3 regions of the Rhodobacter capsulatus SB 1003 genome follow, and region 1 is predicted to be linked to each of the others. Evidence: riboswitches for the same ligand, from Rfam matches in the RefSeq annotation. Region 1 holds a riboswitch; each other region holds the start of a gene.
The links. Region 1 has a riboswitch for cobalamin ahead of RCAP_RS17710 (ABC transporter substrate-binding protein). Riboswitches for the same ligand answer to the same signal wherever they lie in the genome.

Region 1 (9,548 bases):
GGACGGGCGCGGCGACGATCGCGGCCACAGCCGCGGCGATGTCTCCCGGGACGCGCGGTCTGTGCAGCAAAGACAGCGGCGCCAGATCGGCATAGCCCGCGGCGATCAGCCCCGCCATGGCAAGGGGGATCCATCCCGTTCGGTGCTGCGCGGGAGCGGTCACAGCACCCGCCGCCCGGAAACAAGCGTGGCGTCGCCCGGGGTCCAAAGATCAAAGGCAAGCATCGGGGAAAGGGTGAAAATCGGCCAATCCGGCACGAAGCGGGGCGTGGCGCCCCCGGCGGCGATGAGGCGGCGGATGCGTCCGCCGCACCAGAGCCCGACCGCCCCGGGAAGGATGAGACGGATCGGCTGCTTGAACACCACGAAGGCCGCCATCGCCGGGAAGATCAGGAAGAGATGCGGGATCAGGCGCCGGAGATCCGCTTCGGGCAGCTTGCCAAAAGGCCGGTAAAGGGGCGGAAATCCGCCCAGCAGCTGGAGGGAGAGGATCAGGACCATCATCCCGAACATCAGGGCCGTTCCGAACATCGCACGCCTTTTCAATCCGTTACAGTCCTTGAAACCTCCCATGCCCCGCGCCAAAGTGCAATGCGGCTGATGCGATCGCGGATTGGCTTGCGGCCCGACCCTGCGGAATGTCGCTCCGCCGGGGCGTTTCACGGGCCATTGTGCAAAGGAACCGCGCGATGACACCTTACGCCGGCTGTCTGCTCTCGACGTTTTTCGACCCCTACGGCTGGGGGTCTGTCCTGATCGGGCTGGCCTTTGCTGTCGGCTTGGCCCGACGCGGCAGAGGGACGCTTTCGCTGATCTCGGTGCTTCTCGGGGTCGTCGCCGGGGCGTTGCTTGCAGCATTTCATTACAATCTCAACTGCGTGGAACTGTATCCCGGTTAGGGGCAAACCCGGCTTCGGTCGCTTCGCCTCGCCCGTTCGCGCGGCCGCAGACCGCGCCGGTTTGGAAAAGGCTTGTCGCGCAGGCAGGATCGGGTCATCCTCGGTCCCTCAGAACGTCCTGTGCGGAATTGATTTCAAAAGGTCTTTTGCAATGTCCCCCGCGCCCCTGTTCTGGATCACCGTCCTCGGCCTGCTGGCGGGCCTGCTCGGCCTGTCGGTAGCGGGCTGGCGCCATGCAAAGCCGGTGCAACAGATCGTGCTTGGGCTCGCCGGGCTTTTGGGCATCATGCTGACGCTGTCGTTCCTGTTTGCGCCGCTTGGCCTGCCGGTGGCAGCCTGTGCGCTGGTCACCTATGTCGCCTGCCGCCTCGTCGCGGGGCTGGCCAGCCGCGCGGCGCGGCTTGTGGCGGCGCCTCTTGCGTTTGGTTTGATTGCGGCCCCCTTCGCCGAACGGATCAGCTTCGAGATCCGCACGGCAAGCGCGCGGGGAGCCTATGCGCGGGGCTGGGCGGACCTTGCGCGGAAGCCGCTTGCGGTGCAGTTCGGCACGTTACGGCTGCAGCTGCCCTTTTCCCCCCAGATCCACGTGGCAACACCCTGCCCGCCCGGCGCAGCGGCCGCGCCCGGGGTCTGCGTCATCACGGCGCTCGACGCCCGGCCGCAGGCCCATGATCTGCTGCAGGGCGGTCCGCCCCCCGCCGCGCCGGGCCAACCGGCGCGGCTCGACCGGATCACGCTCGATGCCACGGACCCGGCGGGGCGGTTCGGGGTTGTCCCGGTTTCGTCGCTCGAGACAGCTCCGCCTGAAAGCCGGGCGCAATCGTGCGCGCGCCACCCCGAGGCCTTGGTGAGCCCCTGGTGCGCCGCGCCCCTTTCGCGCAGCGTGACCCTGCGCCCGGCGCCCCGCGAACCAGACATTGAAGAGATCTTGCTGCGCGACCATCTCCCCCTCGAGGGGATCACGCTGCCGCCCGATGCCACCGGCACCCCGGCACGGTTCACCTGTTCCGCCACGCGCGATGCGGCACGGCGCAACGACCCGACGCGGATCCGTTTCCGTCTGTGCCGACTGAGCTACCAGCCCCTCGCGGGGCTTGAGGCTGTCGTGGAATTTGACGGCATCGCGGATGCGGAGTTGCATGAAGCGGCGCCGAGGCTGATAGGAGAGTTTGGGCGTGGTTGAATGCCGCCCTCGGGGACCGGGGATGATCCCCGCAAGCGGAACAGATTTTTGGTCGCACTACCTGTACGCACGACCGCGCCACACATGGTCAGGGGTGGCTTTGTGTTCTCCACCCATATTCCTGCATTCATCGCGCCGCAGAGGGTGCCTCTACCTCCGGCTTGCGGGCAAGCAGGATGAAACGCGTGTATACCCTCGTCCTCAGGCGGTTGCGCAGGCCATTGGAGCGGCGTTGAGCCTTTGCGATCGGCTCATGCGGGATCTGCATCAGATCGACGAACCCCGCCGAACGCAGCATCGGCTCAAGCGCCTCAAGCGTCAGCCCGGCGCCAAAGGGCAGACGGCGCATGATCCCGGCGTGCCGATCGCCAAGTGCGCCGTGGTAGGTCGGATCGGGCGACAGCCGCTCCCACAGCGCCAGGAGCCCGGCCGCCCAATACCCGCGCGGATCGGGTTGCGCCCAGTTGCCGTCGTAGATCAGCAACCGCCCGCCCGGGCGCAAAACGCGAAACCAGTCCGCAAAAGCCTCCGCCGGGCGCGTCAGTGTCCAGACGAGGTGACGGCACAGGATCGCATCCTGGCTTTGCGCAGGTTCCATCGTGGCGTGAGCATCGGCGAGACGGAACCGCAACCGCGGTTTGCCCGCGTGCTTGGCCCGTGCGACGGCGAGCATCGGCTCGCAGAAGTCGAGCGCGGTGACCTCGTGGCCAAGATCGTGCAAAAGCCGCGTCACCTCGCCCGTGCCGCAGGCAAGCTCCAGCACCCGTTGCGGCGCGTCGCCAAGCCGGTGCATCGGGACAGCCCAGGCCTCGGCCTCGGCGCCGGGGGCGATCCGGTGGCCGAAAGCCAGGTCGAAGGTCGCGGCGCGCAGCCCCCAATAGGCGCGGATCTCCTCGGACAGATCAAAGTTGCTCATTGCGGATGCGTCGCGAGGATCGCCTCGAAACGGCTGCGCGCCCGCGCGGGCAGATCGGCGGGCAGCACCGGCGCGGGGGCGTCGCCCACCTTGATCAGCATGACCATGCCCATGGCGAAATGCGGGCTGCATCGGATGCCATAGCTTCCGGGAACGGTCAGGGTGACGCTGAAGGTTTCGTTGATCTTCGATTTGAACGGGATGGCGCCTTCGGGGATCATCCCCTCGATCGTGGCGGCGTTGTGACCGGGCTGGGCCGGAAGAAATCGCACCGTATCGCCCGGGGCAATGTGCAGGAAGGCGGGCTCATAGGCCATCGCCCCGCTCTCGGCGCGGTTGTACATCTTCACGTCATGTGTTTCGGCCAGCAGCGGGGCGGCGAACAGAAGCAGCGCAACGGCCGGGATGGCGGCAAGTTTCATCGATCAGTCCTCAAGACAATGGAAACGGAACAGGTTTGTGTTATCGGCGGGATCGGTCAGCACGGTGGCGCCGACCCGGAAGATCCGCGCCAGCCGCTCGGGCGTCAGCACCTGCCGCGGCGGGCCGCAGGCGATCATCCGACCCCCGGCCATCACCCCCAGACGGTCGCAGCCGATCGCCTGATTGAGGTCATGAAGCGCCACGATCACCGTGACCGGCAGGCGGGTCATCAGCCGCAGCAGCGACAATTGGTGGTGGATGTCGAGATGGTTCGTCGGCTCGTCGAGCAAGAGCAGCCGCGGCTCCTGCGCCAGTGCGCGGGCGATATGCACCCTCTGACGTTCGCCCCCCGACAGGGTGGACCAGAGCGCCGCGCCCATCTGCGCCATGCCGACCGCGGTCAGGGCCCGATCGACGATCGCACCATCCCGGGGGCCGAACGGATGCAACGCTGACAGCCAGGGGGTGCGGCCCAGCTCGACCGCATCGCGCACGGTCAGCGCCGCATCGGTCTCGGCCTGCTGCTCGACAAAGGCGAGCTTGCGGGCCACCTCGCGCCGTGACTGCCGGGCCAGCGGCACGTCATCAAGCCGCACCTCGCCCCTCGGATGCGGCAAGAGCCCGGCGATCAGCCGCAGCAGGGTGGACTTGCCGGAGCCGTTCGGACCGACCAGCCCGAAGGTCTCGCCCGGACGGATATCCAGCGTGACGCCCTCGACAATCGGGCGCCCGGCGCTGGCCCAGCCCAGATCCGTCGTGGAAACCTTCATCTGCGCCCCCCGTTGCGGATCAGGATAAGGGCGAAGCCCGGGGCGCCGACGAGCGCGGTCACGACCCCGATGGCGACGACCTGCCCGGGGATCAACATGCGCGAGGTGATGTCGGCCGCGATCAGGAACACCGCGCCCGCCAGCGCCGCCCCCGGCACCAGCGCCCCGTGCCGCGCCCCCACGGCAAAGCGCACCGCATGCGGGATCACCAGACCGACGAAGCCGATCGAGCCGACAAGGCTGACCATCGTCGCGGTCATCAGCGTCGTCGCGCCGATCAGCACCAGCTGCACCCGACGCACCGCAATGCCAAGCGCCGCCGCCGATTGCGCGCCGAATACAAAGGCATCCATCGCCCGGACATGCCAGAGACAGACCAGAAACCCCAAGGCCGCCGCAGGCGCGGCCAGCGCCACATCCGGCCAGCGCACCCCGGAGAGATTGCCAAGAAGCCAGAACATGATCCCCCGCGCCTGTTCGGCATTGGCCGATTTCGCGATGAAGAAACTCGTCAGGGCGTTGAAGAGCTGCGATCCCGCGATCCCGGCCAGCACCAGTTGCGCGGGCCCCCCTCCGGCGGCCCGGGCCAGCGCCGCGACCAGCCCGAAGGCCAGAACCGCGCCGACGAAGGCGCCCCCGGACAGGCCAAGCGCGCCTCCGCCCACGCCAAGGATGGTCACCGCCACCGCCCCGGTCGACGCGCCGGCCGACACGCCCAGCAGGTAGGGATCGGCCAGCGCATTGCGGATCAGCGCTTGCAGCACGACGCCCGAAAGCGCCAGCCCGGCGCCGCAGCCCGCCGCCACCAGCGTGCGGGGCATCCGGTAGTTCCAGATGATCGCCGCATCGATCGGATCGACGGGATGGCCCGCGTTCCAAAGCTCATTGGCCAGAACCGCCGCCACCGTCGAAACCGGCAGCGGCGTTTCGCCGATGACGACCCCCGCAAGGATCGCCATCGTCAGCACGGCAGCCCCAAGCATCCCTCGCCACAGGAGAGACCGGGCACGCCAGCCGGAAGCTGCCGCCGCCATCATTTCAGACCGAATGCCGGCAGGGCTTCAACCAGCGTCTCGAGCGCGGTGACGTTGCGGATCGAGGGATCCATCGCATGGGCATCCAGAATGACGATCCGGTTGTTCTTCACCGCATCCATCTGGCGCGTCACCGGATCGGATTTCAGGAAGGCGAGTTTCTTTTCGTAATCATCCGCCTCGAAGCGGCGCCGGTCCATGCGGGCGATGACGATCACCGAGGGATTCGCCCGCGCGATGGTTTCCCAGCTTACGGTCGGCCATTCCTCGTCGCTCTCCACGACATTCTTCAGCCCCAGTTTCTCCATCATGTAGCCGGGCGGCCCTTTGCGGCCCGCAACATAGGGGTCGACATCCATCTCGGCCGAGGAAAACCAGAACACCGCCGACGCGTCATGCAGATCGAGCGCCCGGGCCTTTTCGATCGCCACGGCCTCGCGCGCCTTCAGATCGGCGACAAGCGCATCGGCCCGGTCCGAAACGTCGAAGATCTGCCCCAACTGGGTCACGCCCGCATGGATCGAGGCCATCTCGAACATCGCGCTGCGGGTGCCGTCGGAGCCGGTGCTGTTGTCCTTTTTCCAGCAATCGGCGGGCAAGACATAGGTGGGGATGCCGACATCGGCGAACTGTTCCCGCGTGGCGACGATGCCTTGCGGCCCCACATGCCATTCGTATTGCACGGCGACCAGTCCCGGCTTTTTCGCCACGACCGATTCAAAGCTCGGGTCATTGTCGGCCAGCCGCGCGACGCGGGCATTCGTCTCGCGGAACTCCGGAAGGACCTCGGTGAACCAGACCGAGGTGCCGGTCACCTTGTCGCCAAGGCCAAGCGCATAGAGGATCTCGGTCGCGGCCTGCCCCACGGTCACGACGCTGTCGGGCGCCTTCTGAAAAGTCAGATCGACACCGCAGTTCTTCAGCTGCAGGGGATAGGTGGTTTCGGCCATGACGGGCGACGCGAAGCCGGTCGCGCAGGCAAGCGCGACAGTCAGGGAACGGACAAACATGAAAAGTCTCCGGATGTCAGGGCAGCCGGGGACAGATCAGGAAAGGTCGGCCATGGCGTGTTCCTGCGGCACCCCTGCGGGCCGCGCACGAACTGGCTGGAGGGTGCGCAAACGCACCCAAGGGCAAAAGTCATTCGACACCTCCCCGGACACCCCGCCCGGGCCGCATTGCGTTTCGACGTGTCGGCAGGTCTCCTGACTGGCGGGTCATCGAGGTTTCGCGGCCTTCCCATGGCATGCGCCACAGTGACTTTGGGTGCGAAACCCCTCGCCGCCTACAGTTGCGGGGGCAGTTCCGGTTCGTCAGACGCTTCTGACAACGGATTCCCTTTCAATTCCTTTCGGAAACCGACGCCGCTGGTTACCCCGAACGTGGCGGAACGGCAAGCGCGAGAAGCGAAAAACCGTTGTTTCTGCTGCAAATTATATCTCGGACAGATCGAACCTCGCGCTTCGGCGGGTCCATCCCCCGAGACGGCGGGCGGGCAGAGCGGCCCCGATGATCGAGCGGTTTCGTGATCAGAGGCCCTGCGCGCGATCCCTGGTGACGACCGTCGGCTTGCGCCCTGCGGGCGTCGCGATCATGGCGCCGCCAAGGATCAGCGGGCCGGCGATCAGGAAGGCCGTGCCGGGGCGTTCGGCGAAGAAAAGCATGCCCGCGACGGCCGCCCAGAGGATCGAGAGATATTCGTACGGGGCCAGCGCCGCGGCTTCGGCATGGCGGAACGACAGCGTCATGAGGATATGCGCGACGCCCCCGGCAAGGCCTGCCCCAAGAAGCAGGGCGAACTCGGCCGGGTGCGGCCACACCCAGCCCGCGGGCACGGTCGCAAGCCCGGCCGCGGCCGAGACCACGGCGAACCAGAAGGCGATCGCCCCCGCCTTTTCCCCCGCCAAGGTCAGCCGGCGCACCTGAAGCAGCGCTCCGGCTGTCAGCATCGCGGTGGCAAGGCCCAGCGTCCCCCCCAAAGCCGCGCCCGGCGGAAGCCCGCCCGAGAAGGCGGGCAGGCAGAAGGCCGCCGCCCCCGCCAGCCCCAGCCCGACGCCGCCCAGCCGCCTTGGACCAAGCCTTTCGCCCAGCATCCCCCACCCGAGCAGCGCCAGCACGACCGGCGCGAGATAGGACAGCAAGGTCGCCTCGGCCAGCGGCAGATAGCGCAGCGTGGCGAAAGAGGTGAACATCGCCGCGGCCCCCATCAGGCAGCGGGCGATGTGGCCGAAGGGGCGGCGCGTGGCAAGCCCCCGGGGGAAGTCGCCCGTCCACCACAGAAAGAGCACCAGAGGCAGCAGCGCCACCGCCGAGCGGAAGAACACCACCTGGCCCAGCGGAACGGCGTCACCCAGCGCCTTGATGCAGGCGGTCATCGCGGCGAAGGCGAGGGTGGAGCCGATGCGCAGCGCGATGCCGAGCGGCTCGCCGCTCAGCCGCGGCCGAGGGGTCGTCAGACTGCCCATGCGGATCGGTCCCTTTCGCTTTCAGGCGCGGAAACGGATATGCGGCGGCCCGGCCGTTGTCGAGGTGGCGATCTCTGCCTCCACCCGGAACACGGCGCGCAGCAGCTCGGCGGTCAACACGGCCTCGGGCGTGCCGCAGGCCACGACACGGCCCGCCTCCAGCACGACGATCCGGTCGCAGAACATCGCGGCGAGGTTCATGTCATGCAGCGCGATGATGCTTGTCAGATCAAGCTCGCGCACCATGCGCAGGATCGCGATCTGATGATGGATGTCGAGATGGTTGGTCGGCTCGTCAAGAAACAGGATGCGCGGCGCCTGGGCCAATGCCCGGGCGATGTGGACCCGCTGCTTCTCGCCGCCCGAGAGGGTCTGCCAGGGCTGCGCGCGGCGCCCCTCCATGTCGACGCGGGCCAGCGCCGAGGTGACCGCCGCCTCGTCCTCCGCCGACCAGCCCGAGAGGGCGGAGCGGTGCGGCGTCCGCCCCAGCCGCACCACGTCGCGGACCGAGACATTGCTGTCGGTCGCGGCGCTTTGCCGGACGAAGGCCAGCTGCCGCGCCAGCGCCCGGCGCGGGAGGCGCGCGATATCCTGCCCCTCGATCTCGACGAAACCGGCCTGCGGGCGCTTCAACCCGGCAAGCAGCCGCAGCAGCGAGGACTTGCCCGAGCCGTTCGGCCCGATCAGGCCCAGCGTCTCGCCCCGCGCCACATCAAGCGAGACATCCGCGACGATGGTCCGCTTGCGGATGCCCCAGGTCAGATTGCGGGCGGCGATGGTCATGATTGCGGCCGGGAACGATAGAGGATGATGGCGAAGAAGGGCACGCCGACCAGGGCGGTGACGACGCCGATGGGAATGGTCTGCTGCGCGACGATCACGCGCGCGGCGATGTCGGCCAGCACGAGGAAGATTGCCCCCGCAGCCGCGCAGGCCGGGATCAGCCGCAGATGCATCGGCCCGACGATGAAGCGTGCCGCATGGGGCACGACAAGCCCGACGAAGCCGATGGCGCCAACCATGCTGACGATGGTCGCGGTCATCATCGCCGTCACGCCGAACAGGATCAGGCGGATGCGCGCCACCGGCACGCCAAGCGCCGCGGCATCCTCGTCGCCGAAGGTGAAGGCGTCAAGCGAACGTGCCATCAACAGGCAGATCGCAAGGCCCGTCATCACGACGAGGATCAGAAGCTGGAAATCCGGCCAGCGCACGCCGCCGAAGCTGCCCAGCAACCAGAACATCACGTCGCGCGCCTGCTGGGCATTGCCCGAGGTGGTGACGATATAGGAGGTCAGCGCGTTGAAAAGCTGCGAGGCGGCGACCCCCGCGAGGATCGTGTGGTTCGGCCCGCTGGTCGCGCCGTTCGACAAAAGCGCCACCAGCGCGAAGGCAGCGAAGGCGCCCGCGAAAGCCCCCATGGGACAGCGACAGCCCGCCCGGCCGATGCCCAGCACGATGACCGCCACCGCGCCGGTCGAGGCCCCCGCCGAGACGCCCAGCACGAAGGGTTCGGCCAGCGGGTTGCGCAGCAGCGCCTGCAGGATCGCGCCGCAGATGGCCAGCCCCGCGCCCGCCAGCGCCGCGACCAGCGCACGGCTCAGCCGCAGGTCCCAGACCACGCTCTGCTCGATGCGCGGGATCTCGGCGGTCGTGAGGCCCAGCCCGTTGCCCACCGCCAGCACGACCGTGCCAAGCGCAATGGCATAATCGCCGACGGTCATCGCCACCGCGACGGCAAGACACAGAACCAGAAGGGACACCGTCAGAAGCAAGAGGAATTTCCCCGCCCCGCTTCCGGTCTCGTCACGAATGCTCACGGCAGGTCGAAGGAACGGAGCTGGTCTGCCAGTTGCTC
Region 2 (9,548 bases), on a different replicon from region 1:
GGAGCCCGTTTCCGCCACCGGAGCGCCCGCCGCATCGCAGACCTTTGCCAAGGGCGCATCGGGTTGCTCAAGGATCGTCGAATAATGGAACTCGTGCCCGTAAAGCCTTGATCCCGCACCATATCCCGGCAAAGGTGCCAGCAGATCGGCCGACCGGTAGCCCAGATGCAGCCGCCGCTTTTCATAGCTGGTGACCAGTCCCAGCAGCCCCGCCATCGCATGCGCCCGACCCTCGGCATCGACAAGCCTTGCCCCCAGAACCATGTAGCCGCCGCATTCGCCATGGACCGAGCGGGTTTCGGCAAAGGCGCGCAAGCCCGCCTTGAAGCGCGTGGCCGCGGCAATCCGCCCCGCGTGCAATTCGGGATAGCCGCCCGGCAGCCAGACCAGATCGGCCGACGGATCGGGCGCCTGATCGGCCAAGGGCGAGAACGGCAAGACCGTCACCCCCGCCCGCCGCCAGGCCTCCAGCATATGCGGATAGACGAAGGAAAAGGCGGCGTCGCGGGCGAGCGCAATCCGCCCCGCGGGCGGCACCGCCCAGGCCCCGGCCCCGGGCGCGGGGCCAGCGCCCGCAACGGACAAAAGCGCCTCCAGATCCACATGCGCGGCGACGAAATCGGCGAGCGCCTCCAGCGTCGCCTCAAGCCCCGCCTGTTCCTCGGCCTGCACCAGCCCCAGATGCCGCTCGGGCAGGCTCAGATCCGACCGGCGCGGCAGCGCGCCCAGAACGCGCAGGCCGAGCCGGTCCATCTCGGCGCGGATCATCGCCTCGTGCCGGGGGCTGGCGACATGGTTCAGGATCACCCCCGCCAGGGGCGGCGCCTCGGGGTGGCGGGCAAAGCCAAGCGCGGTTGCCGCCGCCGATTGCCCCTGCCCCTTGACATCGAGCACCAGAACGACGGGCCAGCCAAACATCCGCGCGATCTCGGCACTGGTGCCGCGCCCCGACCGGCCCGGATCGGCGGGCCCGTCATAAAGCCCCATCGCGCCTTCGAAAATCACCAGATCGGCGCCCGCCGCCTGGCCCGCCAGCGCATGCAGCTGCGGCCGGTCCATCGCCCAGCCATCCAGGTTGAAACTGGCCCGCCCGGCGGCGGCGGCGTGAAAGGCGGGGTCGATGTAATCGGGCCCGTTCTTGAACGGCTGCACGCGCAGCCCCCGCCGGGTCAGCGCCCGCAACAGCCCCAGCGTCAGCGTCGTCTTGCCCGAGCCCGAGGCCGGTGCGGCAATCGCAAGACCCTTCGGTCCCTCGCTCATCTTTCCCCTCCCGCCCGGTCGGGCCCTGATGCGGTCTTGCTGCGGGCCCTGTCAAGCCGGGCCCTGTCACGCTGCCGCGCCCGCGCCTCGGCCGCGGCGCGGATCAGCGAGATCAGCCGCCAGCCGCCATGGGACAGCTTGCTAAAGGGCAGGCCCAGCACCGCCCCCGCGACCGCCCCCAGATGCAGCGCCAGCAAAAGCCCCATCGCCGGGGTGTCGCGCAGCGCCAGAAGCGCCAGCCCCGTGCCTGCAAGCAAGGCCAGCTGCCCCCGCAAGAAACGGTCGGAGCGCGCCATCGCGGGCGTCTTCAGCGGATCGGGGCGCAAGGACATCAGCGCCAGCCCCGCCAGCATGGCCACGCCGCCCGAGGTGCCCAGGATCACCGGCGCGCTGAGCAGCGGATAGGGCGCGGGCTGGCCCAACTTGTGCAACACGAACCCGGCCACGGTGGCCAGAAAGGTCAGCCCGAAGCCGCCCGCCAAAAGATGATGCGCAATCCGGCGCAGCCGCCCGGCGGGGCCCGCGCGATCCTCGCAATCGGCAAGGTTGCGCAGGGTCAGCGCGTCGACAATCCCGGCCCGCAAGGCGGGCGCATCGACCGGCACCGGCCCGCGCCCGGCCCGCCAGAAGAGCGCCAGCCGCAGCGCCAGCCCCAGCGCGGCAAGGCCCATCACCGCCCCCGTCGCCCCGGCCATCACCGGATGCGGGATCAGCGCGTAAAAGGCGCCGGGGCCGGTGTGACTAGCGAAAACCCGTTCGAGCGGTTGCAGGGTCAGCAGCAGAAGCGGCGGCAGCACACAGCAAAGCGCAAACAGCGCCTGCGCCGGGCGCAAGGGCTCACGATACTCGGCGCGGCGCACGTCGGCCAGCGTCGCGGGCAGGTTGATGCCGAAGGCGTGCGGGGCGGCATATTGGCAATCATGCAGGCAGGACCGGCAATCGTGGCACAGATGCGCCAGATGGCGCAGATCGCCCCGGGTCAGATCGGGGCGGCCCTGCGCGGCGGGAAAGACGGCGCAAAGCCCGGTGCAAAAGCCGCAGCTGTTGCACAGGTTCAGCGCCCGTTTCGCCTCGGCGAAGGGGTCGGGCACGGGGTCGATGACAACGGGACGGGACGGCAACGGCTGCGACAGGGAACGGACCTTTGGCGCAAGCCTGGCCGCCGCGCGCCCGGCGATGCGGCCAAAGACGGCGGCGATGGTCAGCCCCGCGCCCGACAGATAGCCCTGTCCCAGAATCGCCCCGCACATATTTGTTCCGGCTGCGAAAAGTCTGGGGGCGACGGCATCGTTCAGACGCACCCGGGCAAAGGCGTCCACCACCAGCCCGTAGCGGGTGAAGCCGATGCCGGGGATCATCGGGATGGCGTGCAAGGGCACAACCAGCGGCATGATTTCGCCCGTGCGCGGCGGATCCGGCGGGCGGTTCAGCGTCTCGGCCAGCCCCCCGGGGTCGATGCCACAAAGCCCGGCCAAAGCCTCGGGCGTGTCGGCCGAAAGCGGCGGGCAGGCCATCGGCGGCAGCGTCTTTGCGGCGTCAGCCCCCAGAAGGATCCAGGCGCGCGGATCGGGGCGGGAAAGCAGCTGGCGCGCCCAGACCGAATGGCGCTCGGGGCCCCGGATCGCGCCTTCATCGGCAAAGCGGCGGCCATCGGCGCCGACGACGATCCCGTGCTGCATCCCGTCCACCCGGCTGACGATGCCCGCATCGTGAAAGGGTGCGCGCGGATCGACGGCGACGACATGGCCATCGCCGGGCAGCCCCGCCGCCTGCGCGCCCTCTGCCAGCGCCTGCAACAGCAGACCGCCCAGCTGTTCGGGCGTGCCGCGGTTGGCGATGTGATCGGCTCGGGGGCCGTGCGTCTTTGCCAGCCAGTCGCGGTTCGCCCCAAGACCGCCCGAGGCCAGAACCAGCGCCTGCGTGGTGATCCGATGCGTGCCGACCGTGACCGTCAGCGGGCCGTCATGCGCCGGATCGAAGGCCTCGGGCGGCAGGCGGTCGACGGCGATCCCGGCGCGGATCTCGACGCCCAGACGCCGCGCCCGGGACAGAAGCGCATTCGTCAGCGCCTGACCGCCGCCGCGCAAAAACACCGTGCGGCGGGAATAGGGCAGATTGCCCGCGGCCCAGGGTTCCAGCCGCACGCCCTGCGCCAAAAGCCAGTCCGCCAGATCGCGCGAGCCCTCGGCCAGCACCCGGGCGAGATCCGGATCGCCCGCGCCGACGCGGAGCAGATCGCGCTCGAACTCCTCGGCCGGGTAGCTGTCGCGCTGAAACGGCGTCTCGATGTCCGAAGCGACGCGGATGTTGCGCCCGTGCCGGGCATTGCCGCCCAGCCGCGCCGGGGGGGCGGCGTCGAGCACCAGCACCGAGGCGCCCGCCCGCGCCGCCTCGATCGCAGCGCAAAGCCCGGCCAGCCCCGCGCCGATGACAAGGACGCCGACCGAGGCGGGCAAAGGGGGTTGGGGGGCGGGCGTCTGATCCATGGCGGCAAGGTAACGCAAGGCGCGGGCAAGGAAAACCGGGCTAACGCCGGGTCCAGCCCGCCATCTGCGCCGCAAGCGCGTCGCGGGTCCGCGGCAGCGCGCTTCGGGGGCCAAAAGGCCGTGATCGCGCGCGCGAAAGCGCCAGATCGATCACCAGGGGCGGGCGCAGCCCACCCTGTGCCAGCGTCGCGCGGTCGGAGAGCACCGCCGCGGCCGCCCCCTCGGCCAGAACGCGGCCGGTGCGAAAGAGCGCCACCCGGTCCGCCAGAGCGGCGGCGAGTTCGACATCATGGGTGGAAAAGACCAGCGTCATGCCCGCGGCGCGCAGCCCGTGCAACAGGGTCAGAAGCTGCTCGGTCCCGGCCAGATCAAGCCCGGCGGTGGGTTCATCGAGCAACAGCACCTCGGGGCGCATCGCCACCGCGCCCGCAATCGCCACGCGCCGCTTCTGCCCGCCCGAGAGCATATGCGTGGGCCGGTCGCGCAGATCGGAAATCGAGAGCGCCGCAAGGGCCTCTTCAACCCGGGCGCGGGCCTCGGCCTCGGAGAGGCCAAGGTTCAAGGGCCCGAAAGAGACATCCTCGAAAACCGTCGCGGCGAAAAGCTGGTCGTCGGCATCCTGCAACACAAGACCGACGCGGCGGCGCCAGTCGGTCAGATCCTTGCGGGAATGGCCGGTGGCGGTGCCCCCCAGCAGCACCCGGCCCGATTGCGGGCGCAACGTGCCGTTCAGATGCAAAAGCAGCGTCGATTTTCCGGCGCCATTCGGGCCAAGGATGGCCAGGCTTTCGCCCTGCGGCACGGCAAGCGAGAGATCATCAAGCGCTTTCACGCCGCCCGGGAAAGCGTAAGTCAGGGCCTCGGCGGCCAGGATCGGGGTCACAGCAACACTCCGGCCGCAAGGATCGCGGCTTGCAAGGTCAGGATCAGGCCAAGCACAAGCGGCGAGGCCGCGGGCCGGGTCGAAAGTACCCGCATCTCGCCCTGCCAGTTGCGCGCCGCAAGCCCGGTTTCAAGACGCCGGGCGCGGTCGAGCGCGCGCGGCAGCAGCGCCGCGATCACCTGTGCGGTCGAGCGCAGCCAGCGCCGCCGGGTGGCATGGCCCAGACGCGCGCGCTGCGCGGTGGTCATCGCCGCCGCTTCCTCGGCCAGAATGAAAACAAAGCGATAGGTCAAAAGTGCAATCTCGATCAGTTCGGCGGGCACGCGCCAGCGGCGCAGACCGGAGAGCAGATCGGCGGCGGGCGTGGTGGTGGCGAGAAACAGAAGGCAGCAGGTCGCGGCGCTGGCCCGCATCACCAGCGCGGCGGCCTTGGCCGGGCCCTGAGGCGCAAGGCCGATGCCGTCGGGTCCGATCTGGATCAGCAGCACCGCGGCCCCGGTGGTCAGAAAGCCCAGCGGCAGCACCGCGACCGCGGCCCAGAAGCGCAAAGGCACCCGAGCGCCCAGAAAGGTGAAGGCCAGGATCGCGACCGTGACCAGAACCGCGCCCGGAAACGGCGGCACGGTCACGGCAAGCGCCAGAAAACCAAGACCGATCAGGCACTTCTCGGCCAGCGGGCGGTTGCGCCAGCGGCCTTGCGCGGCGACCCGATCGATCGAGGCGATACTCATTCCGCGGGGAAGGACCGGGGCGCGGGGGCGTTCTGCTCGCGGGTCTTTGCGGCACCCTGACGGCGGCCGATCACCAGCCCCACGACAAAGGCGCCAAGGGCCGCCTGCAGCGCGAAGAACAGGCTTTCAACCTCGCCGCTCGGCGGCTCCCAGAGCGGATCGGCCCAGGGGGCAAAGCCCGGCACGGTCGCCTCGATCAGCTCGGCCGCCTGCCCGTCGGCACCGCCGAATTCCCCGCCCATCAGAAGCGGCACCACCACCAGCGCCACGGTTCCGGCCAGCAGCCACAATGTCCGTTTGCTGCTCATCAGCGTGCCTCCCCGGCCAGAATGCGCAATTTGTCCTTGTCATCGACCTTGCCCGCCAGCGCATCGACGACGATCACGGTCAGGAAGCCCTCGGCAATCGCCAGCGGGATCTGCGTCAGCGCGAAGACCGAGCCGAATTTCAGCGCCGCGCCGAGGAAGCCCGAAACCGGATCGGGGTAAGCCAGCGCCAGCTGCAGCGAGGTGGTCACATAGGTCGCCAGATCGCCGAGGAAAGCGGCCAGAAACACCGCCACCGCCATCGAGGCCCCGGCCTTGCCCGCCAGTTTATAGACGCCCCAGGCCACCCAGGGCCCGACGATCGCCATCGAGAAGGCATTGGCGCCAAGCGTCGTCAGACCGCCATGCGCCAGCAAAAGCGCCTGAAACAGCAGCACGATCACCCCAAGCACTGCCATGACCGAGGGGCCGAAGACGACCGCGCCCAGCCCGGTGCCGGTCGGATGCGAGCACGAGCCGGTGACGGACGGAATTTTCAGCGCCGAGAGCACGAAGGCAAAGGCCCCCGAGGCGGCAAGGGTCATCCGGGCCTCGGGACGCTCGGCGACGATCTTGCGGATCTTCACCGCGCCCGCGACGACAAAGGGGCCGGCGGCAAGGGACCAGCCAATGGCATGGGTGACGGGCAGATAGCCCTCCATGATATGCATGCGAACAACTCCACATCGAACGCGCCGCTTTCGGATTGACCGGAGACACCCCGCCCCGGGAAGGCTTGCGACGCCAGAGCGATGGCAGGTCTCCTGACTTGCGGTTCGATCAACTCGGGTCACCTTCCCGGCCGTTCTCCCCGGTGGATCGGGGGGGCCAGTGGTCTTCGACCGTCGTCTCGCCGCTCACAGTTGCGGGGGCAGCCACGGATTAGGCCCCTGATGGGTAATCCTCACCGTGTTCCCTATTAATCCCGTCCAGTTGGGAACCATCGCCTGTTGGAGTAGCCGCGCCGCGGGGCGAGGTCAAGGCCGGGAAGCGTCACGCCGCGGGCACATTGCGACGCAGCAGGTAGATGTCCATCACCCAGCCGTGCCGGGCGCGCAGATCGGCGCGGGCCTGCAGGATTTCATCGGTGACCTCGGCCACGGGCCCCCTGATCAGCACCTCTTCGGGCATGGCCACACAGGCGCCCCAGAAGATCGTCAGCCCGTCGGGCGGCAGGCTTTGAAACGAGCATTCACCGTCCAGCATCGCCACCACCGTCTCGGTGCCCGCGGGCCAGCCGTGATCGCGCAATTGCCGCCCCGTCGTGATGACGACCGGCGCGCCGATGTCATTCAACGGAATCGCATGGGCGGCGCAAAGCGCCTGAATCGCGGTGATGCCGGGGATGACTTTCGTCGTGAGCGGCAGGCGGGATTTCAGCCGTTCGGCGATGCGCAAGGTGCTGTCATAAAGCGAGGGATCGCCCCAGACGAGCAGCGCCACCCGCCCCTCAAGCCCCGGAACATGCGCGGTGATTTCCGAAAGCCAGGTCTCGGCGATGGCATCGTGCCAGTCGTCCACCCCCTTGCGATAGGAGGGGTTCGACGCGTCGCGGACGGGCAGCGCGAAGTCGATGACCTTGGTGGCCGGGTTCGTCAGATGCGCGGCACAGATCTGGCGCCGCAGCCCGGCCAGATCGGATTTGTCGGCGCCCTTGAGCGGGATCAGGATCAGATCGGCGGCATTCATCGCATCGACCGCCTGCCCGGTGATGTGGCGCGGATTGCCGGTGCCGATGCCGATCAGGGAAAGCTCGATCATCTCAGGCCTCCGGCGCGTAAAGCGGACCATAAAGAATGAGCGCGGGCTTGTCGGAGCGTTCCGCGGCAAGGCTTGCGGCAAGATCGGTCACGGTCGAGCGGGTGACGCTTTGCCCGGGGTGGCCCACGGCCTCGGCCAGAAGCGCGGGCGTATCGGGGGCCAGCCCATGCGCGATCAGATCGGCGGCCAGTTTCGGAAAGGTGCGCTTGCCCATGAAGACGACGGTCGTCGCCCCCTTGTCGGCCAGCGCCGCCCAGTTCAGCCCCTCGGGCAGATCGCCCGTCACATCGGCGCCGGTGACGAATTGCACCCGCCGCGCGGTCAGACGGCGGGTCAGCGGCAGCCCGGACGCGGCGGCGGCGGCGCAGGCCGAGGGCACGCCGGGGATGATCTCGTAGCCGATGCCCGCGCCGGTCAGCGCGTCCAGTTCTTCCTCAAGCCGGCCGAAAAGCCCGGAATCGCCCGATTTCAGCCGCACCACCCGTTGCCCGGTCAGCGCATGATCGACGAGCAAGCGGCTCACATGATCCTGCTTCGGCGAGGGCCGCCCGGCCCGCTTGCCGACCGCGATGAGTTCGGCCCCCCGGGCGGGCATGGCCCCAGGATCGGCCCCGGCGGAAAGATCGTCGAACAGCACCACATCGGCCTTGGCGAGCCGGTCGGCAGCTTTCAGCGTCAGAAGCTCCGGATCGCCCGGGCCCGAGGAGACGAAAGAAACGAAACCGCTCATTCGCTGCCCTCCGGAAAGCGCGGATGCGTGCCAAGCGGCCGGTAGCGGCGGTCGTAATCGCCCGCGTAAAGACGGCTTTCGTCGAAATCCTCGGTCGCCAGCGACCGGCCGACCAGGATCAGCGCCGTGCGCTCCAGCTCGGCGCCAAGGCTGGTCTGCAGCGTGGCCAGCGTCGCCCGGACGACGCGCTGATCGGGCCAGCTTGCGCGCCAGACGATGGCGACCGGACAATCTTCGCCGTAATGCGGCACCAGTTTTTGCACAACCTCGTCAAGCACATGCACGGAGAGGTGAATGGCCAGAACCGCCCCGGTGCGGGCGAAATTCTCCAGCGTCTCGCCCGCGGGCATGGCCGAGGCCCGCCCCGAGGTGCGGGTCAGAATGACCGATTGCGCCACGCCCGGAAGCGTCAGCTCGGCCCCAAGGGTCGCGGCGGCGGCGGCAAAGGACGGCACACCGGGCGTCACATCATAGGGAATGTTCAGGGCGCGCAGGCGGCGCAGCTGCTCGCCCATCGCCGACCAGATCGACAGATCCCCCGAATGCAGCCGGGCGACATCCTGGCCCGCGGCATGGGCCTCGGCGATCGTGTCGATGATCGCATCAAGGCTCATCGGCGCGGTGTTGACGATCTTCGCGCCGGGCGGGCAATGGGCCAGCAGCGCTTCGGGCACCAGCGATCCGGCGTAAAGGCAGACCGGACAGGACGCGATCAGATCGCGGCCGCGGATCGTGATCAGATCCGCCGCCCCCGGCCCCGCGCCGATGAAATGCACCGTCATTCGTCCTCTCCCTCCGCCACGGCAAGGACCACCCCGCCGATCACCTGTCGGGGCAGCACCAGCCGCGCCCCCTTGCCCGCCGCGACCAAGGCCGCCGCCTCTGCGACCGAGCCGGTGCCTTTCAGCGCCCGGACCCGCTCCGATTGCGCGGGCGTGTCCACCCCCGCGACCATGACGCCGATCACCCGATACTCGGGCAGAGCGGCGGCAAGCTCTTCGGCTTTTTCGCGCGCCGTGGCAAGGGCATCCACCTCTCCCACGGTGGCGACCGCCTGACGCAGCGGTTTTGACCCGGTTCCCGGCCGAAAACCGACACCGGCCACCCTCATCTTTGCCCGCTCCATTGCAGCTGCGGACGGCTGGCCGACCAGCCGCGCATCCGGCCCAAGGGTTCGGCCTGCGCGATGTCGATGCGCAAAAGCTGACCGCCATGCCGGGCGTGGAGTTGCGTCAGCAGCGTTTCCGATTCCAGCGTCACCGCATTCGCCACGATCCGCGTTCCGGGGGCGAGCCACTCCCAAAGCCGGTCATAAAGTGCCTGCGACCCGCCGCCGCCGATGAAGACGGCCTCAGGCAGGGGCAGATCCGCCAGCGCCGCGGGGGCCGTGCC
Region 3 (9,548 bases), on a different replicon from region 1:
CGTTCTGGTCGAGATGATCTTTCCCGATCAAGCGAACCATTACGGCACGCTGTTTGGCGGCCATGCGCTGGCGCTGATGGCGCGGGCGGCCTTTGTCGCCGCCTGCCGCCGCGCCGCGGGGCCGGTGGTGATGGCACGATCCGAGCGGGTGGATTTCGCCACCCCGATCCGGGTCGGCGAGATGCTGGAACTGCGCGCCGAAATCCTGCGCGAGGGGCGCAGCTCGCTGACCGTGGCGGTGCGGGGCATCGCCCAGCCGATCGGCCCCGGCGCCCCCCGCCCGGCGCTGGACGGACAATTCGTGATGGTCGCCGTCGATGCCGACGGCCGTCCCCGCCCGCTTTCTTCCGCAATCTGACGACAAGCAAGGAAAGACCCGATGAAGACCCATGACCTGCGCAGCTACCGCTCGGCCGAGATCCTGCCGCGTTCCGAACAGCTGGCCTGGAAGATCGCCGAAGTGGCCGCCGACCCGGTGCCGGTGCTGCCCGAAGTGACCGAGATGATCATCAACCGCGTCATCGACAATGCCGCCGTCGCCGCCGCCTCGGTCGGGCGCCGCCCCGTCGCCTCGGCCCGGGCGCAGGCGCTTTGCCACCCGATGCGGCGCGGCGCCACCGTCTTCGGGATGCCGCATGGCACCCGGGTCTCGCCGGAATGGGCGGCCTGGGCGAATGGCACGGCGGTGCGGGAACTCGACTTCCACGACACCTTTCTGGCCGCCGATTACAGCCATCCGGGCGACAACATCCCGCCGATCCTGGCGGTGGCGCAGCACACCGGGCGGTCGGGCGCCGAGCTGATCCGGGGGATCGCCACCGGCTATGAAATTCAGGTCGAACTGGTGCGCGGGATCTGTCTGCATGAACACAAGATCGACCATATCGCCCATCTCGGGCCCTCGGCGGCGGCGGGGATTGGCACGCTGCTGAACCTGCCTGCCGAGGTGATCTATCAGGCGGTGCAGCAGGCGCTGCATGTGACGACCACGACACGGCAAAGCCGCAAGGGCGAGATTTCCAGCTGGAAGGCCTTTGCCCCGGCCTTTGCGGGCAAGATGGCGATCGAGGCGGTGGACCGCGCCCTGCGCGGCGAAGGCGCCCCCAGCCCCGCCTGGGAGGGGGAAGACGGTTTCATCGCCTGGATGCTCTCGGGCCCAGATGCGCGTTACACCGTCCGCCTGCCCGGCCATGGCGAGCCGAAACGCGCCATCCTTGACACCTATACCAAGGAATATTCGGCGGAATATCAAAGCCAGGCGCTGATCGACCTGGCCCGCCGCCTTGGGCCGCAGATCGGCGATCTGGTGCAGGTCGACAGCATCGTGATCCACACCTCGCATCACACCCATCACGTCATCGGCACCGGCGCCAATGATCCGCAAAAGATGGACCCCGACGCCAGCCGCGAGACGCTGGACCATTCGATCATGTATATCTTTGCCGTCGCGCTGGAGGATGGCGGCTGGCACCATGTCCGCAGCTATGCCCCCGAACGCGCGCATCGGCCCGAAACGGTCGCGCTCTGGCACAAGATCTCGACCGTCGAGGACCCGGACTGGACGCGCCGCTATCATGCCCGCGATCCGAAGCAAAAGGCCTTTGGCGGCCGCGTGGTGGTGACGCTGAAGGACGGGCGGCAGATCGTCGATGAACTGGCGCTGGCCGATGCCCACCCCGACGGCGCCCGACCGTTCCGGCGCGAGAATTACGTGCGCAAGTTCCTGACCCTGTCCGACGGCATCCTGAGCGGCGCGGAACAGACCCGCTTTCTGGATGCGGCGGAAAACCTGGCCGATCTGCCCGCCGACGGGCTCGGTCTTCTGAATTTCACCGTGGCGGCCGATGCCCTGGGCGCGCCGCGTCCGCGCGGCATCTTCGATTGGGAATGAGGGGGAAATCATGTCCGGTTCGATCGTGAAACCGAAGAAATCCGTGGCCCTGTCCGGGGTGGTGGCGGGCAATACTGCGCTGTGCAGCGTCGGCCAGACCGGCAACGACCTGCATTACCGTGGTTTTGACATTCTTGAAATTGCCGAATCTTGCGAATTCGAGGAAGTGGCACATCTGCTGATCCATGGCACCCTGCCGACGCTGGCGGAGCTGGCCAGCTATCGCACCAAGCTGCGGGCGCTGCGCGGGCTGCCCTTGGCCGTGCGCCAGACGCTCGAGGCGATCCCGGCCGCCGCGCATCCGATGGATGTGCTGCGCTCGGGCGTCTCGGCCTTGGGCTGCGTGCTGCCCGAGGCCGCCGATCACAACACGCCCGGCGCGCGCGACATTGCCGACCGGCTGATCGCGGTGCAGGGCTCGATGCTGCTTTACTGGTATCACTTCGCGCAGAACGGCCGCCGCATCGAGGTCGAAACCGAAGACGACAGCATCGCCGGGCATTTCCTGCATCTGCTGCATGGCCGCCCCGCGGGCGAGGAAGCCGTGCGGGCGCTGCACACCACGCTCAACCTTTATGCCGAACACGAGTTCAACGCCTCGACCTTCACCGCGCGCACCATCGCGGGGACCGGATCGGATCTTTATTCCTGCGTCGCGGGCGCCATCGGCGCGTTGCGCGGGCCGAAACACGGCGGCGCGAATGAACAGGCCTTCGAAATCCAGAAGCGCTACGCCACCCCCGACGCGGCCGAGGCCGATATCCGCGCCCGGGTGGCCGCGAAAGAGGTGATCATCGGCTTTGGTCATCCCGTCTACACGATCGCCGATCCGCGCAATGTGGTGATCAAGCAGGTGGCGCGGCGGCTGGCGCTGCATCACGGCGCGCTGCGGATGTTCGACATCGCCGAGCGGATCGAACAGGTGATGGCCGAGACGAAGGCGATGTTTCCGAACCTCGACTGGTATTCGGCGGTCTCCTATCATCAGCTGGGCGTGCCGACGATGCTGTTCACGCCGATCTTCGTCATCGCCCGCAGCGCGGGCTGGGGGGCGCATGTGATCGAGCAACGGCTGGACGGCAAGATCATCCGCCCTTCGGCGAATTACACCGGCCCCGAAACCCGGGCCTTCCTGCCCCTTGAAGCCCGCGGCGGCCTTTTGACCGCGCCCAACCGGACGGAGTGAGACATGCCCTATCTGATCGGTTCCGATCATCCCGAGGCCCCGGCGGGGGCGCGGTTTCGCGCCGCCCTGGCCCGGCCCGGCATCCTGCGCCTGCCGGGCGCGCATAACGGCATGGCCGCGCTGCAGGCGAAAGCCGCGGGGTTTCAGGCGCTTTATCTGTCGGGCGCGGCGATGTCGGCCTCGATGGGCCTGCCGGACCTCGGCATCCTGACGGTGGACGAGGTCGCCTTTTTCATCCGCCAGATCACGCGGGCCTCGGGGCTGCCGCTTCTGGTCGATGGTGACACCGGCTATGGCGAGGCGCTGAACGTCATGCACATGGTCCGGGTGTTCGAAGAGGCCGGGGCGGCGGCGGTGCATCTGGAAGACCAGCTTCTGCCGAAGAAATGCGGCCATCTGAACGACAAGAAACTAGCAAGCCCGGCCGAGATGGCGGCCAAGGTCGCGGCGGCGGTGCGGGCACGGCGGCATCTGGTGGTGATCGCGCGGACCGATGCGGCGGCCGCCGAGGGGATCGAGGGGGCGGTGGCGCGGGCGCAGCTTTATGTCGAGGCGGGCGCCGATGCGATCTTCCCCGAGGCGCTGACTTCGGTCGAGATGTTCCGCGCCTTCCGCGCCCGGCTGCCCGGGGTCAAGCTTCTGGCGAACATGACCGAATTCGGCCGCACCCCGGCCCTGACCGCGGCCGAGTTCGAGGAGCTGGGCTATCAGATGGTGATCTGGCCGGTGTCCTCCCTGCGGGTGGCGAACCGCGCGCAGGAACGGCTTTACGCCGCGCTTGCCCGCGACGGCGCCACCACCGCGCTTCTGCCCGAGATGCAGACCCGGGCAGAGCTTTACGCGACGCTGGGCCTTGCGGCTTTCGAGGCGCTCGATGCCTCGATCGCGCAAAGCGTGCTGCCCACGACGGGTTGAAGGGGGGCGGTCAGATCTCGACCGCCACCTTGCCCGAAGGCCGCGAGCAGCAGGCGAGGATATAGCCCGCGGCGATATCGTCCTCGGAAATCCCGCCATTGTGCAGCATCTGCACCTCGCCCGCGGTTTTCTTCACCTTGCAGGTGCCGCAAAGGCCGAAGTTGCAGCCCGAGGGGATGTTCAGCCCCGCCCGTTTCGCCGCCGCCAGAACGGTTTCGCCCGGCGCGCAGGCGGTGCTGACCCCCGAGGCGGTGAAACGGATCTCGGCGGCCTCCGATGCCTCGGGCAGCGCTTCGGGCGCGGTCTCGGGCGGGCCGAAGCTTTCCTGATGATAGCGATTCATGTCGAAGCCCAGCGCCGCAAGGCTGTCCTTGACCCCGCGCATGAAGGGCTCGGGACCGCAGCAGAACACCTCGCGCTCCAGATAATCGGGCGCCATCAGCCCCAGCATGATCTGGTTCAGACGGCCGCGAAAGCCGTGCCAGACGCTGAAGGGCTCGACCTCCTCGACCGTGAAGCGCAGCTGCAAGCCGGGCACCCGCGCCGCGAATTGCTCGAGCCGCGGCCGGAAGATGATGTCCGAGGGCCGCCGCGCCGCATGGACAAAGACGATATCGGGCATCTCGCCGCTGTCCCAGGCCCAGGTCGTCATCGACATCATCGGCGTGATCCCCGAGCCCGCCGAGATCAACAGATATTTCCGCGCCGGATGGCGGCGCAGGCTGAACTCGCCCGCGGGGCCGTGTGCCCGCAGCCGCATCCCCGGTTTCAGCTGCTCGATCAGCCAGCGCGAGCCCACCGACCCGGGCTGCGCCTTCACCGTCACCGAGAGCGACAAGGGCCGCGAGGGCGAGGAGGAGATCGTATAGGTCCGGCTGACCGGCTGACCCGGCACCGGCAGATCCAGCGTCAGGAACTGCCCGGGCAGGTAGTCGAACCACGCGCCCGAAGGCGCGCGGAAGGTGATCGTGGCGGTATCGGCGGTTTCGGGCACCACCATCGCGCATTCCAGCGGCTCGGCATCGCTCCATGGCGCGCTGGCCCAGTTGATCCGGTCCATCGCTCACTCCGCCGCCAGCGGCGGGGCCAGCCGCGCATCCAATGTGCCGCAATACCAGTCGACGAACTGGATCACGCCCTCTTCCTGCAGCGTCGAATAGGGGCCGGGCTCATAGGCGGGGGACAGAATCCCGGCCTGATTTTCCTCGACCACCTGCCGGTCCTCGTCATTCGTCGCCATCCAGACCTCGGTCAACTCGGTCAGGTCGTAATCCACCCCCTCGACCGCATCGCCGGGGACAAGCCAGGTCGTCGTCACCTCGGTCTCGGTGGCCGAGATCGGCAGCACCCGGAAGACGATCGCATGATCGGCCAGGAAATGGTTCCAGGTGTTCGGATAATGGAAGAAAAGCAGGCTTCCGGCATCGTTGAAGGGCATCTCGCCCAGCCGTTTGCCCCGCACCGCGGCCTTGGTGCTCATGGTGTAGCTTTCAGCGCCGTTCAGCAGCGGAATGCGGGCCAGCCGCCATTGCATCTGCGGATGATGCACGAAGCGCGAGGGCAGACCCGCCGCCTCGCAGCGCGTCCAATGCGCCAGAATATCGGGGCTCGCCGCCTCGGGGCCCTCCATCGCGGTCATGCGCGGATTGTCGGAATAGGTCCGGCAGAGCGAGGGATGCGAGCCGCCGCAGTGATAGCATTCGCGGTTGTTCTCGATCACCAGCTTCCAGTTGCCCTTCTCGACGATGGTCGAGACATGGGCAACGCGCGCCTGTTTCAGCCCGGCAGGCGCCAGATAGCGGCCCAGCGTGCCCGCCAGATCGGCGATCGCGGGCGGCACCTCGGCCAGACAGATGAAGACCATGCCGCCGATATCGACGCAATGGACCTTTTTCAGCCCATGCGCGGCGGGGTTGAAATCTTCCTGCATGTCCTTGGCCCAGAGCAGTTTTCCGTCCAGGTCATAGGTCCATTGGTGATAGGGGCAGACAAGCTTCGGGCTGTTGCCCGTGGTCTTGGCGCAAAGCCGCTGGCCGCGATGGCGGCAGACGTTGTGAAAGGCGCGGATCATCCCGTCGGCGCCGCGCACCAGGATCACCGGATAGGCGCCCACCTGCAACGTCGCGTAATCGCCGGGCTTGACGAGCTGGCAGGCGGGAATGGCAAACAGCCATTCGCGGTAAAAGACCTGCGTCAGATCGGTCTGAAAGATCCCCGGATCGCAATAAAAGGGTTGCGGCAGGGAATGGTCATTGCGCCGTGCGGCAAGCTGCGCACGGATGTCGGATGCGTCTGGCATCGGCACCTCACTTGCCCCTGCCTCCCCGCAAGGGCTGGTTGGATGGATGGGCCCGGGGGCCCGGCGGTCACAGGGCTGGTTTCCGGGCTTGCAATGCGTGCTTTCGCACCCGGGCGCAGCGCCTTCCCGAACCCCGGGGTCCAGTGGCCTTGCCGTCCCTCATTGCTGACCGTTGCGGGGGCAGCGCCGGTCTTGCACCGGCTTCCCAATTCTCCCGGCCTTGCGGACGGGCACCCTGAGGCCTTCAGACTGACAGATTGTCGCAGAGGGCGCGTGCCAAAAACGACGCGCCGTCTGCGCTTTCAGACAGGATCACGCGGCCACCGCAGCGGCGGCGGGCGCGGCCGACCCCAGCACCGGGGCCAGCCAGCGCTGCACCTCGGCCAAGGCCATGCCCTTGCGGGCGGCGTAATCGGCGGCCTGATCCTGCTCGATCCGGGCCAGACCGAAATAATAGGCCTCCGGATGGCCGATATAGAGCCCCGAGACCGAAGAGCCGGGCCACATCGCCATGCTGTCGGTCAGATGCACGCCGGTCGCGGCCTCGGCCCCAAGCAGCCGGAACAGCGTCAGCTTTTCCGTGTGGTCGGGCTGGGCCGGATAGCCGGGCGCCGGGCGGATGCCGCGATAGGGCTCGCCCACCAGCTGATCGGGGGCGAAGCTTTCTTCGGGCGCATAGCCCCAATAGTCGCGCCGCACCCGCTGATGCAGGGCCTCGGCCAGGGCTTCGGCAAAGCGGTCGGCCAGCGCCTTGACCAGGATCGCGGAATAATGGTCATTGGCAGCTTCGAACCGCGCGGCGATCTCGGCTTCCTCGGGGCCCGCGGTGACCACGAAGCCGCCCAGATAATCGGGCACCGTGCCCGCAGGCGCGACGAAATCGGCCAAAGCCACATTCGGGCGGCCTTCGCGCTTGCCGGTCTGCTGGCGCAGGGTGAAGAAAGTGGCGAGGTCTTCGGTCCGGCTCTCGTCGGTGTAAAGCCGGATATCGTCGCCCACCGCCTGCGCGGGCCAGAACCCCACCACGGCGCGCGGGGTGAACCAGCGTTCGGCAATGATCTGCGCCAGCATCGCCTGGGCATCGGCGAAAAGTGCCCGCGCCGCTTCGCCCTTTTCGGCGTCATCGAGAATCCGCGGATAGACCCCCTTCAATTCCCAGGCATGGAAGAAGGGCGTCCAGTCGATATACCGCGCCACTTCGGCCAGATCCCAGTCGTCGATCACGCGCGGGCCAAGGAATTGCGGCGCGGGCACGGCATAGCCCGACCAGTCGAGCCGCAGCGCATTGGCCCGGGCCGCGGCCAAAGGCAGCCGCACCTTGGCGGCCTCGTCGCGGGCATGACGGGCGGCGATCTGCGCATAGTCCGCGCGGATCTGCGCCGCGTAATCGACCTTCTGGTTCGGGCTCAAAAGCGCCCCCACCACCCCCACGGCCCGGCTGGCATCGAGCACATAAACCGCCTGCCCGCGGCTGTAGGCGGGGGCGATCTTCACCGCCGTATGCACTTTCGACGTGGTCGCCCCGCCGATCAGCAGCGGAATGTCAAAGCCCTCGCGCTCCATTTCCGCGGCCAGATGCACCATCTCGTCCAGGCTTGGCGTGATCAGCCCGGAAAGCCCGATCGCATCGACCTTTTCGGCCCGCGCCACTTCCAGGATCTTTTGCGGCGGCACCATCACGCCCAGGTCGACGATGTCGTAATTGTTGCAGGCCAGCACGACGCCGACGATGTTCTTGCCGATGTCATGCACATCGCCCTTGACCGTGGCCATCAGGATCTTGCCCGCGGTTTCGCGCCCCTCGCCGCCGCGCGCGGCCTTTTCGGCATCCATGTAGGGCAGCAGAACGGCGACGGCCTGTTTCATCACGCGCGCCGATTTCACCACCTGTGGCAGGAACATCTTGCCCGCGCCGAACAGATCACCGACGACATTCATCCCCGCCATCAGCGGCCCTTCGATCACATGCAGCGGGCGTTCGGCCAGAAGCCTTGCGGCTTCGGTATCGGCCTCGATGAATTCGGTGATGCCATTGACCAGCGCATGTTCGAGCCGCTTTTCCACCGGCCAGTCGCGCCAGGCCAGATCGCGGGTCTTTTCCTCGCGCGCGCCGCCGCGGAAGCGCTCGGCCACCTCCAGCATCCGCTCGGTCGCGGTGCCGCCCGATTTGGGCTGGCGGTTGAGCACCACATCCTCGCAGGCCTGGCGCAGCTCGGGGTCGATCTGGTCATAGACCACCAGCTGCCCGGCATTGACGATCCCCATATCCATCCCGGCGCGGATGGCGTGGTAAAGAAACACCGCATGCATCGCCGCGCGCACGGGTTCGTTGCCGCGAAAGCTGAAGGACAGGTTCGACACCCCGCCCGAGACATGGGCATGCGGCAGGTTGGCCCGGATCCAGCGAGCGGCCTCGATGAAATCAACGCCGTAATTGTCGTGTTCTTCGATGCCCGTGGCGACGGCAAAGACGTTCGGGTCAAAGATGATGTCTTCGGGCGGAAAGCCGATCTCCTCGACCAGAATGCGATAGGCGCGGGCGCAGATGCTGGTCTTTCGGGCGAAACTGTCGGCCTGCCCCTCTTCGTCAAAGGCCATCACGACGACCGCCGCGCCATAGGCCAGACACAGCGCCGCGTGATGGCGGAAGATCTCCTCGCCCTCCTTCAGGCTGATCGAATTGACGACGGGCTTGCCCTGCACGCATTTCAGCCCGGCCTCGATCACCTCCCATTTCGAGCTGTCGATCATCACCGGCACCCGGGCAATGTCGGGCTCGGCGGCCAAGAGGTTGAGGAAGGCGACCATCGCCGCCTGACTGTCGATCAGCCCCTCGTCCATGTTGATGTCAAGGATCTGCGCGCCGTTTTCCACCTGATCGCGGGCGACATCCAGCGCGGCGGCATAGTCGCGGGCGACGATCATCTTGCGGAACCGGGCCGAGCCGGTGACATTCGTGCGCTCGCCGATGTTCACGAAGGGAATGTCGGGCGTCAGGGTAAAGGGCTCAAGCCCCGAAAGGCGCAGATAACGGCTCATGGCAGGGCCCTCGGCGGGAAAGGTTTCACGGCTTCCGCGATGGCGCGGATGTGATCGGGGGTGGTGCCGCAGCAACCGCCCACGACATTGACCAGCCCTTCGCGGGCAAATTCGGCCACCTGCGCGGCGGTCCGGTCGGGGGTTTCGTCATATTGGCCAAAGGCATTGGGCAGCCCGGCATTGGGATAGGCGCAGATCGCGCAGGGGGCGACGCCCGC

Region 2: it holds a riboswitch for cobalamin, as region 1 does, so the genes downstream of both, RCAP_RS10120 (energy-coupling factor ABC transporter permease) here and RCAP_RS17710 (ABC transporter substrate-binding protein) in region 1, are expected to answer to the same signal.
Region 3: it holds a riboswitch for cobalamin, as region 1 does, so the genes downstream of both, RCAP_RS16555 (aromatic ring-hydroxylating oxygenase subunit alpha) here and RCAP_RS17710 (ABC transporter substrate-binding protein) in region 1, are expected to answer to the same signal.

What each region holds. Positions count from the first base shown of each region.
Region 1 covers NC_014035.1:25,632-35,179, forward strand. The annotation lists gene RCAP_RS17670 (hypothetical protein) at 1-118, opposite strand, end outside; gene RCAP_RS17675 (hypothetical protein) at 160-663, opposite strand; gene RCAP_RS17680 (hypothetical protein) at 690-899, shown strand; gene RCAP_RS17685 (hypothetical protein) at 1,051-2,082, shown strand; gene RCAP_RS17690 (class I SAM-dependent methyltransferase) at 2,210-2,998, opposite strand; gene RCAP_RS17695 (pseudoazurin) at 2,995-3,420, opposite strand; gene RCAP_RS17700 (ABC transporter ATP-binding protein) at 3,424-4,191, opposite strand; gene RCAP_RS17705 (FecCD family ABC transporter permease) at 4,188-5,228, opposite strand; gene RCAP_RS17710 (ABC transporter substrate-binding protein) at 5,225-6,235, opposite strand; cobalamin riboswitch at 6,404-6,603, opposite strand; gene RCAP_RS17715 (DMT family transporter) at 6,755-7,690, opposite strand; gene RCAP_RS17720 (ABC transporter ATP-binding protein) at 7,712-8,473, opposite strand; gene RCAP_RS17725 (FecCD family ABC transporter permease) at 8,470-9,510, opposite strand; gene RCAP_RS17730 (ABC transporter substrate-binding protein) at 9,507-9,548, opposite strand, start outside.
Region 2 covers NC_014034.1:2,190,713-2,200,260, forward strand. The annotation lists gene RCAP_RS10095 (cobyrinate a,c-diamide synthase) at 1-1,260, opposite strand, end outside; gene cobZ (precorrin-3B synthase CobZ) at 1,257-3,746, opposite strand; gene RCAP_RS10105 (energy-coupling factor ABC transporter ATP-binding protein) at 3,787-4,629, opposite strand; gene cbiQ (cobalt ECF transporter T component CbiQ) at 4,626-5,360, opposite strand; gene RCAP_RS10115 (energy-coupling factor ABC transporter substrate-binding protein) at 5,357-5,668, opposite strand; gene RCAP_RS10120 (energy-coupling factor ABC transporter permease) at 5,668-6,336, opposite strand; cobalamin riboswitch at 6,403-6,624, opposite strand; gene cobF (precorrin-6A synthase (deacetylating)) at 6,659-7,426, opposite strand; gene cobA (uroporphyrinogen-III C-methyltransferase) at 7,428-8,156, opposite strand; gene cobM (precorrin-4 C(11)-methyltransferase) at 8,153-8,938, opposite strand; gene RCAP_RS10140 (cobalamin biosynthesis protein) at 8,935-9,267, opposite strand; gene RCAP_RS10145 (bifunctional cobalt-precorrin-7 (C(5))-methyltransferase/cobalt-precorrin-6B (C(15))-methyltransferase) at 9,264-9,548, opposite strand, start outside.
Region 3 covers NC_014034.1:3,538,337-3,547,884, forward strand. The annotation lists gene RCAP_RS16530 (acyl-CoA thioesterase) at 1-358, shown strand, start outside; gene RCAP_RS16535 (MmgE/PrpD family protein) at 380-1,891, shown strand; gene prpC (bifunctional 2-methylcitrate synthase/citrate synthase) at 1,902-3,077, shown strand; gene prpB (methylisocitrate lyase) at 3,081-3,992, shown strand; gene RCAP_RS16550 (hybrid-cluster NAD(P)-dependent oxidoreductase) at 4,003-5,052, opposite strand; gene RCAP_RS16555 (aromatic ring-hydroxylating oxygenase subunit alpha) at 5,056-6,291, opposite strand; cobalamin riboswitch at 6,348-6,544, opposite strand; gene metH (methionine synthase) at 6,604-9,330, opposite strand; gene RCAP_RS16565 (homocysteine S-methyltransferase family protein) at 9,327-9,548, opposite strand, start outside.